One region of the Kineococcus terrestris genome, then DNA from elsewhere that is predicted to be linked to it. Evidence: riboswitches for the same ligand, from Rfam matches in the RefSeq annotation. Region 1 holds a riboswitch; the other holds the start of a gene.
What was found. Region 1 has a riboswitch for S-adenosylmethionine ahead of AB8M62_RS08420 (MetQ/NlpA family ABC transporter substrate-binding protein). Riboswitches for the same ligand answer to the same signal wherever they lie in the genome.
Positions count from the first base shown of each region.

Region 1 (4,561 bases):
GTTCAACGAGCCGTTCGAGCTGGCCCGCCAGCTGGCCACCCTGGACCACCTCTCCGGCGGCCGGGCGGCCTGGAACGTCGTCACGAGCTCCGACGCGTTCACGGGCGAGAACTTCCGCCGCGGCGGGTACCTGGCCCACGAGGACCGCTACGCGCGGGCGCGCGAGGTCGTCGGCGCGGTGCGCGGCTGGTGGGACAGCTGGGCCGACGACGCCCTCGTCGCCGACGCGGCGGCCGGGACGTTCGTGCGCGCCGACCGGGTCGCCGAGGTCGCCGCGCGCGGCGAGCACGTGCGCGCCCGCGCCCGCGGCCTGCTGCCGCGCCCCCCGCAGGGCCACCCGGTCCTCTTCCAGGCCGGGGACTCGCCGCAGGGGCGCGAGACCGCCGCGGCGCTGGCCGACGCGGTCTTCACCGTCCACGGCACGCTGGAGGCGGGGCAGGCGTTCACGGCCGACGTCAAGGGGCGGCTGGCCGCGCACGGCCGCCGGCCCGAGGACCTCAAGGTCCTGCCCGGCGCCACGTTCGTCCTCGGCGACACCCCCGCCGACGCGCTGGAGCGCGCCCGCGAGACGCGGTTCCTGCAGGTCGGCCCCGAGCAGGCGGTCGCCCACGTCGAGGCCCTGTGGGGCCGCGAGCTGCCCGGGCTGGACCCGGACGGCCCGCTGCCCGCGAGCGACCCCGACCCGGCGGCCACCGTGACGCGGGGGCGGGTGCGGCACACCACCGACCCGGTCGCGACCGCGCAGCGCTGGCGGCAGCTGCAGGCCGAGCACGGCTGGAGCGTGCGCGAGCTCGTCGTCGAGGTCACCCAGCGCCAGCAGTTCGTCGGCACCCCTGAGCAGGTGGCGGCCGAGATCGACCTGTACGTGCAGGCCGACGCCTGCGACGGGTTCATCCTGATCCCCAGCCTGACCCCCACCGGGCTGGACGAGTTCGTCGACCGGGTGGTCCCGCTGCTGCAGGAGCGCGGCGCCCACCGCACCGCCTACGAGGGCCCCACGCTGCGCCACCACCTCGGCCTGCCGGTCCCCGCGGCGCGTACCGTGGACGGCGAGGCGGCGGACGGGGAGCAGCGGTGACGACGGCCAGCACGACGAGCGCGGGGACCACGACGGGCACCGTCGCGGAACCCCTCACCGACGACGAGGTCGCCCGCCTGCGGGCGGACTTCCCCGTCCTGGCCCGCACGGTCCGCGACGGCCGGCCGCTGGTCTACCTGGACTCCGGCGCCACCTCGCAGAAGCCGCGGCAGGTCCTGGACGCCGAGCGCGACTTCTACGAGCAGCGCAACGCCGCCGTGCACCGCGGCGCCCACCAGCTCGCCGAGGAGGCCACCGACGCCTTCGAGGGAGCCCGCGCCGCCGTGGCCGGCTTCGTCGGCGCGCGCCCGGCCGACGTCGTGCTCACCAAGAACGCGACCGAGTCGCTGAACCTCGTCGCGCACGCCTTCAGCACCGCCACCGCGCTGGCCCAGCGCTCCGCCCGGCCCGTCGACCCGGCGTTCGTGCTGCGCGAGGGCGACGAGGTGCTCGTCACCGAGGCCGAGCACCACGCCAACCTCGTGCCCTGGCAGGAGCTGTGCCTGCGCACGGGCGCCGTGCTGCGCTGGGCGGGGGTGCGCGAGGACGGCCACCTGGACCTGGACGCCCTCGAGGCGCTGGTGGGCCCGCGCACCCGCGTGGTCGCCGTCACCCACGCCTCCAACGTGCTCGGCGCCCTCACCGACGTGCCGCGGGTGGTGGCCGCCGCCCGCTCCGCCGGGGCGCTGAGCGTCCTGGACGCCTGCCAGTCCGTCCCGCACCTGCCCGTGGACCTGCCCGCCCTCGGCGTGGACGTCGCCGCGTTCTCCGGGCACAAGATGCTCGGCCCCTCCGGCATCGGCGTCCTGTGGGGGCGCGGGGAGGTGCTGGAGGCGATGCCGCCGTTCCTCACCGGCGGCTCGATGATCGAGACGGTGCGGATGGAGGGCTCCACGTTCGCGCCCCCGCCGCAGAAGTTCGAGACCGGCGTGCCGATGACCGCGCAGGCCGTCGGCCTGCACGCGGCCGTCGACTACCTCACCGGCTGGGGGATGGCGCGCGTGGAGGCCCACGAGCGCGCGCTGACCGCCCGCCTGCTCGACGCCCTGGACGACCTGCCGTGGGTGCGGGTGGTCGGCCCGCGCGCGGCCGCCGAGCGCACCTCGCTGGTCTCCTTCGCCGTCGAGGGCGTGCACCCGCACGACGTCGGGCAGGTCCTCGACGACGCCGGCATCGCCGTGCGCACGGGGCACCACTGCGCCTGGCCGCTGCACCGCGCCCTCGGCCTGGCCGCCACCACGCGGGTCAGCTTCGGCCCGTACAACACCGCCGCCGAGGTGGACGCCGTGGTGCGCGAGCTGCACCGCGCGCGGGAGGTGTTCGCCTGATGGACCTGTACCAGCAGCTGATCATCGAGCACTCCAAGCACCCGCAGGGGGCCGGCCTGCGCGAGCCGTTCTCCGCCGAGGTGCACCACGTGAACCCCGTGTGCGGGGACGAGGTGACGCTGCGCCTGGACCTGGCCGGCGCGCCCGGCGGGGAGGTCGTGCGCGACGTCTCCTTCGAGGCGGAGGGCTGCTCCATCAGCCGCGCCTCGGCCTCGGTGCTGCACGAGCTCGTCGTCGGCCAGCCGCTCGAGCGGGCGCTGGCCGTGCGCACGGCGATGCAGGCGATGCTCACCAGCCGCGGCGCCGACACCGGCGACGAGGAGGTCCTCGGCGACGGCGTCGCGCTGGCCGGGGTGGCGCGCTACCCCGCCCGGGTCAAGTGCGCCCTGCTCAGCTGGGCGGCCTTCGCCGACGCCGTCCAGCGCGCCTGAACACCGTCCGCCGCGGTCCCCGCGGAGCCTCCCCGCGCGCTCGCCGCGAGGTTCTCAGCGCCGATTTGACCGCGTGAGCGGCGCCTGCCTACTGTCCTGCACGGCATCGAGCGTCAGCGACAAGCCCTGGCTTGCTGACCGGCAACCCTCGTCCGCGGTGGGGTGCCCCAGGTGGAAGCCCGGCGGGGTCGCCCCGCAAGCGTGTGAACCGGTCCTCGACGGACCAGCTGTCCTGCGGCCCAACGACGTCGTCGCCACTGCGGGGGACGGCGCCGACCCCAGGAGAAGACCGTGAGCAGCACCACCCCCTCCCTGCCCGACAAGCCCAGGAGCCGCACCCCGCTGATCGCCGGGATCGTCGCCGCGGTCGTCGTCGTGGCGGTCGTCGTCGGCGTCCTGCTGACCCGCGGCGGCGGCTCGGCCACCACCGCGGCGAGCGAGCGCACCGTGCGCATCGGCGTGTCCGACCAGGCGCTGCCGTTCTGGCGCACCTACACCGAGCTGGCCGACGAGCGCCTCGGCGTGGACGTGCAGCTGGTGAACTTCACCGACTACAGCCTGCCCAACCCGGCGCTGTCGCAGGGCGAGGTGGACATCAACCAGTTCCAGCACACCCAGTACCTGGCGAACTACAACGTCGACGCCGGCGACGACCTGCAGCCCATCGGCGCCACGGCCGTCTACCCGCTGTCGCTGTACTCGACCACCGCCGACAGCGCCGACGCGCTGCCCGACGGCGCCCAGGTCGCGCTGCCCAACGACGCCATCAACCAGGCCCGCGGCCTGCTCGTGCTGCAGGCCGCCGGCCTGCTGACCCTGCGCGAGGGCGGCACGCCGTTCTCCGACCTGCAGGACGTGGAGGACTCGCGGGTGGAGCTGGTGTCCCTGGACGCCTCGCAGACCGCCAACGCGCTGCAGAGCGGTTCGGTGGCGGCGGCGATCGTCAACAACAACTACGCGACCAGCGCGGACCTGGCCGACGAGGACGTCGTCTTCGCCGACGACCCGGAGAGCCCCGAGGCCGCCCCGTACGTGAACCTGTTCGTCACCCGCGCCGAGGACGCCGACGACCAGACCTACCTGGACCTGGCCGCCCTGTTCCACGACCCGGCCGTCCTGGAGGCCTTCTCGCAGGACTACCCCGGCGGCGTGGTCCGCGACGTGGACGCCGCGACCCTGCAGGAGCAGCTGGCCGCCATCGAGGAGGACGCCCGGGCGGCGCAGGGCTGAGATGGCCGCCATCGTCTCGCTGGAGGGTGTCTCCAAGCACTACCGGCGCCCGGGGGGTGACGTCGTCCGCGCCGTGGACGACGTCACCCTCGAGGTGGCGCAGGGCGAGGTCCTCGCCGTCATCGGCTACTCCGGCGCCGGCAAGTCCACGCTCGTGCGCCTGCTCAACGCGCTGGAGCCCCCCACCGGCGGCCGGGTCGTCGTCGCCGGGCAGGACCTGACCACGCTGGGGGAGAGGGACCTGCGCCGCGCCCGGCAGCGCATCGGGATGATCTTCCAGCAGTTCAACCTGTTCCGCTCCCGCACCGTGGCCGGCAACGTCGCCTACCCGCTGAAGGTGGCGCGCGTGCCCCGGCGCGAGCACGACGCCCGGGTCGCCGAGCTGCTGGACTTCGTGGGCCTGCTCGACCGCGCCCACGCCTACCCCGAGCAGCTGTCCGGCGGGCAGAAGCAGCGCGTCGGCATCGCGCGCGCCCTGGCCACGAACCCGCCGC
Region 1 covers NZ_JBEUEI010000011.1:6,576-11,136, forward strand. Annotated here, with positions in the region: gene AB8M62_RS08405 (NtaA/DmoA family FMN-dependent monooxygenase) at 1-1,078, shown strand, start outside; gene AB8M62_RS08410 (aminotransferase class V-fold PLP-dependent enzyme) at 1,075-2,406, shown strand; gene sufU (Fe-S cluster assembly sulfur transfer protein SufU) at 2,406-2,837, shown strand; SAM riboswitch class IV at 2,940-3,045, shown strand; gene AB8M62_RS08420 (MetQ/NlpA family ABC transporter substrate-binding protein) at 3,129-4,067, shown strand; gene AB8M62_RS08425 (methionine ABC transporter ATP-binding protein) at 4,069-4,561, shown strand, end outside.

Region 2 (4,561 bases), on a different contig from region 1:
GTTCTTCCCCTTCGCCGACGGCGCGCAGATCCTCCTGGACGCCGGGGTGCGCGCGCTCGTGCAGCCGGGCGGCTCGATCCGCGACGCCGAGGTCGTCGAGGCCGCGGCCGCCGCCGGCGTGACGATGTACTTCACCGGCGCCCGCCACTTCGCGCACTGAGCGGACGCGCGCGGTCCGCGGGGCTCAGCCCCCGCGGACCGCGCGCAGCACCTCCTCGGCGACCACACCCGCGTGCCGCTCGGGCAGCCAGTGCCCGCCGTCCACCGTCACGTGCCGGTAGGCGCCGCGCACGTGCGCGCCCGTCCCGGCCACCGAGGAGCGGGCGAAGAACGGGTCGCGCGCGCCGGAGACGAACGTCACCGGCACGTCCGCGGGCACCGGCCCGGTCGCCCGCCCCGCCCACGGCAGCGCCCGGTACCAGCCCAGCCACGCGCTCAGCGCCCCCGGCTCGGCCGCGCGCACCGCGTAGCGCTGCGCGTGCGCGGGCGGCAGCCCCGTGGCCTCCAGCCGCCGCCGCAACCGGTCTCCGCCCAGCAGCGCCTCCGGCACGCGCGGCAGCTGGAAGAACCCCACGTACGACGAGCGCGCCACCTGCGCCGGGCTGCGCCCCGGCAGGCCCGCCGGGTGCGGCGTGGACACCGCCGTCAGCGACGCCACCCGGTCCGGGTGGTGCGCGGCCACCCGCCACGCCACCGCGCCGCCCCAGTCGTGCCCCACCAGGTGGCAGCGGCGCGCGCCCACCGCGTCCAGCAGCGCCAGCACGTCGCCGACCAGCTCGTCCAGCGCGTACGCGCGCCGGCCCGCCGGGCGCGCGCCGGGGGAGTACCCGCGCTGGTCCGGGCGCAGCACCCGCAGCCCGTGCGGGACCAGCAGCCCGGCCACCTCCGTCCACGACGTGCGGTCGGCGGGGAAGCCGTGCAGGCACACCACCGGCTCGTGGCCAGGTCCGCTCGACAGCCCGCCCGCCGGCGCGCCCACCGGCCCGGAGTCGTCCACGTCGAAGACCAGCCGCCCGGCCGCGCCCGTGCGCTCGTACCGCTCCAGCCGTCCGTCCCCGGCTCCCCGCCCGCTCACCCGGCCACCCTCGCCCGCGGCCGCCGGGCGCGCACCCGGGCCCGCGCCCGCCCCGCTCGGCGCGCCCGGCTCGGTAGGGTTGGCGCCGTGCCGCAGCGGACCCGACAGACCGCCGCCGCGGGCACCCCCCGCCCGCCCGGCGCCGCCGTCCTCGGCGCCCTCGTCGCCGGCGCGGCGCTCGCCCTGCTCGTGACGCTCGTCGCCGGCGCCACCGCCGGCGGGATCGTCCTGGCCGCCGACCTGGCCCTGGCCGCCGTCCTGCGCCTGGTCCTGCCCGTGCGGGTGGCCGGGGCGCTGGCCGTGCGCTCGCGCGCCGTGGACGTCGCCGTCCTGCTGGTGCTGGCCGCCGGCTGCGCCGGGCTGGCCTGGCTGCTCCCGTACGCCCGCTGACGCGGGTACGCTCTCCGGGACCATCCAGAGCGACCGAGAGACCTGGCTCGACGACGTCGCAGCAACCCCGTGGGGGTGCTACCGCCAGGACCGATGGGAGTGAGCATGTCCGTCAGCCCTGCCCCCGCGCCCGTGAAGTTCGCGTACTGGGTGCCCAACGTCTCCGGCGGCCTCGTCGTCTCCACGATCGAGCAGCGCACCAGCCACGACCCCGCGTACAACGTCGAGGTCGCCCGCGCCGCCGAGCGCGCCGGCTTCGAGTACGCACTCACCCAGGTGCGCTACCTCGCCTCCTACGGCGCCGACGCCCAGCACGAGTCCACCTCCTTCTCGCTGGCGCTGCTGCTGGCCACGCAGCGGCTGAAGGTCATCGCGGCCGTGCACCCGTACTTCTGGCACCCCGGCGTGCTCGCCAAGTTCGCCGCCACCGCCCAGGACCTCACCGGCGGACGGCTCGCGCTGAACGTCGTCTCCGGCTGGTTCAAGGACGAGGCCGTGCAGCTCGGCGTCGACTGGCCCGAGCACGACGAGCGCTACCGGCAGTCCGAGGAGTTCATCCGCCTGCTGCGCGGCGTGTGGTCGCAGGACGGCTACTCGCAGCGGGGCGAGTACTTCTCCGCGCGCGACATCACCTTCCGCCCGCAGCCGGCCGTGCAGCCGGAGCTGTTCCAGGGCGGCAACTCCACCGCCGCGCAGGCCATGGCCGGCCGCGTCAGCGACTGGTACTTCATGAACGGCAAGTCGATCGCCGGCGCCGCCGAGCAGGTGCGCGACGTGCGGGCCCAGGCCGCGCTGGCCGGGCGCTCGATCCGCTTCGGGCTCAACGGGTTCGCCGTCGTCCGCGACACGCGCGAGGAGGCCGTCGCCGTCCTGGAGGAGATCGTCGCCAAGGCCGACGCCACCAAGGTCGAGGGGTTCCGCGCCGCCGTGCAGGAGGCCGGCAACGCCACGCGGGACCGCAAGGGCATGTGGTCGGACAGCTCCTTCCGCGACCTCGTGCAGTACAACGACGGCTTCCGCACCGGCCTGGTCGGCACCCCCGACGAGGTCGCCCGCCGCGTCCTGGCCTACCGCCTCGTCGGCGTCGACCTGCTCCTGCTCGGGTTCCTGCACGTCAAGGAGGACATCGAGGCGTGGGGCGAGCTCGTCGTCCCGCGCGTGCGCGAGCTGGAGCAGCGCCTCGTCGACGGCGAGGACCTGCAGCTGGGCGCCGAGCTGGACGAGGCCGTGCGCACCGCGACCGAGCCGGTCCCCGCCTGAGCCTCCCGAGCGCCTCCTCGCGCGGACGGCGCCCCGCCACGTACGGTGCCCCGGTGAGCGCGACCACCGGGACCACCGACGTGGCGGGCACCGCCGCCGCCGAGCTCGTCGTCCTCCTCGCCGAGGACGGCACGCCGTGCGGCACCGCCCCCAAGGCGGAGGTCCACCACGCCGACACCCCCCTGCACCTGGCGTTCTCCTGCTGGGTGCTCGACGGGGCCGGCCGCACGCTGCTCACCCGGCGCGCCGACGCCAAGAAGACCTGGCCCGGGGTGTGGACGAACTCCTTCTGCGGCCACCCCGGCCCCGGGGAGAGCCCCGCCGAGGCGGTGCTGCGCCGCGCCGGCGACGAGCTGGGCGCCGACGTCACCGCCGTGGCCGCCGCCCTGCCCGACTTCCGCTACCGCGCCGTGATGGCCGACGGAACGGTGGAGAACGAGGTGTGCCCCGTCTTCACCGCCTCCCTGGCCGACCCCGGTGCGCCGCTGGCGCCCTCCCCGCTGGAGGTGGGCGACTGGCGCTGGGTCGACGTCGCCGAGCTGCGCGCGCAGGTCGCCCGCGACCCGCGCCCGTTCAGCCCGTGGATGCTGCTGCAGCTGCCGCAGCTGCGGCTGCCGTGAGGGCGCGCCCCGCCCGCCCGGTCCCGCCCGCACCGCCCCCGTCCGCCCGGTGACGCGCCGCCGCCTGGCCACGGTCGCCGGGCGCCTGCTGGTCCTCGCCGTCACCGTCGCCGCCGTCGTCGTCCTGGCCCGCACCGTCGACGGCGCCGACCTGGCGCAGCGCCTGCGCGAGGCCGACCCCCGCTGGATCGCCGCCGCCGCCCTCGCCTCGCTCGTGCCGATCGCCGGCAACGTCGCCTCGATGACCGCCCTGACGCCCGTGCGGCTGCCCGTCGGCTGGACGACGCTGGTGTGGCTGGCCACCAGCTTCGCCAACCTGCTCACCCCCTCCAGCACCGGCGGGGTCGCCCTCACCGTGCGCTACCTGCAGCAGCGGGGGATGGCGGTGGCCGCGGCGCTGGCCACCATCGGCGTCGTGCAGAGCACCTCGGCGCTCGTCAGCGGCGCCCTCGTGCTCGGCGGGCTCGTCACGGCCGGGCGGGCGCTGGCCCCCGCGGAGGTGCCCTGGCCGGTGCTGCTGGTCGTCGTGCTGGCCGCCGCCGCGCTCGCCGGCGTGCTGCGCGCCTCCCGCCGCGCGCGCGAGGTCGTCCGCGCGCGGGTCGTCGCGCCGCTGCGCGAGCTGTGGCCGCGGATGCGGCGCGTGCTGACCTCCCCGGGCCGGCTCCTGGTCGCGCTGGCCGGGCACGTCGCCGTCCCCCTCGGGTTCGCCGTCACCCTGGCCTGCGCGGTGCGCGCCGCGGGGGAGGCCTCCCCGCCGCTGCTGCTCCTGGTCCTCGTCGTCGTCGGCTCCTCGGCCGTGACCGTCGCCGTGCCGGTGCCCGGCGGGGTCGGGGCCTCCGAGGCCGCGCTGACCGCCGGTCTCGTCGCCGTCGGCGTCGCCCCCGCCGCGGCCCTGTCCGCGGCGCTGCTGCACCGCTTCCTCACCTTCTGGGTGCGGGTGCCGCCGGCGTGGGCGGCCCTGCTGTGGCTGCGGCGGCGCCGCTTCGTCTGAGCCGCCCCGCGCCGCTCAGTGCGACAGGCGCACCACCGTCGCCGCCGGCACCGAGGAGTGCACGCCCGGCCCGGGCGCCATGACCAGCACCTGCGCGGGCGGGGCGACGAGCCCCAGCACCGCGCCCAGCCGCCGCAGCCGCTCGGGGTCGGAGTGGCCCAGCGCGTCGTCCAGCACCACCGGCACGCCGTCCTCGGGCGAGACCAGGCTGGCGCACGCCAGCCG
Region 2 covers NZ_JBEUEI010000033.1:14,284-18,844, forward strand. Annotated here, with positions in the region: gene purH (bifunctional phosphoribosylaminoimidazolecarboxamide formyltransferase/IMP cyclohydrolase) at 1-160, shown strand, start outside; gene AB8M62_RS16695 (alpha/beta fold hydrolase) at 185-1,075, opposite strand; gene AB8M62_RS16700 (DUF3017 domain-containing protein) at 1,163-1,465, shown strand; SAM riboswitch class I at 1,483-1,565, shown strand; gene sfnG (dimethylsulfone monooxygenase SfnG) at 1,571-2,725, shown strand; gene idi (isopentenyl-diphosphate Delta-isomerase) at 2,779-3,345, shown strand; gene AB8M62_RS16715 (lysylphosphatidylglycerol synthase transmembrane domain-containing protein) at 3,395-4,336, shown strand; gene AB8M62_RS16720 (AAA family ATPase) at 4,352-4,561, opposite strand, start outside.
Region 2: linked by a shared signal. The riboswitch ahead of sfnG (dimethylsulfone monooxygenase SfnG) and the one ahead of AB8M62_RS08420 (MetQ/NlpA family ABC transporter substrate-binding protein) in region 1 are both predicted to bind S-adenosylmethionine.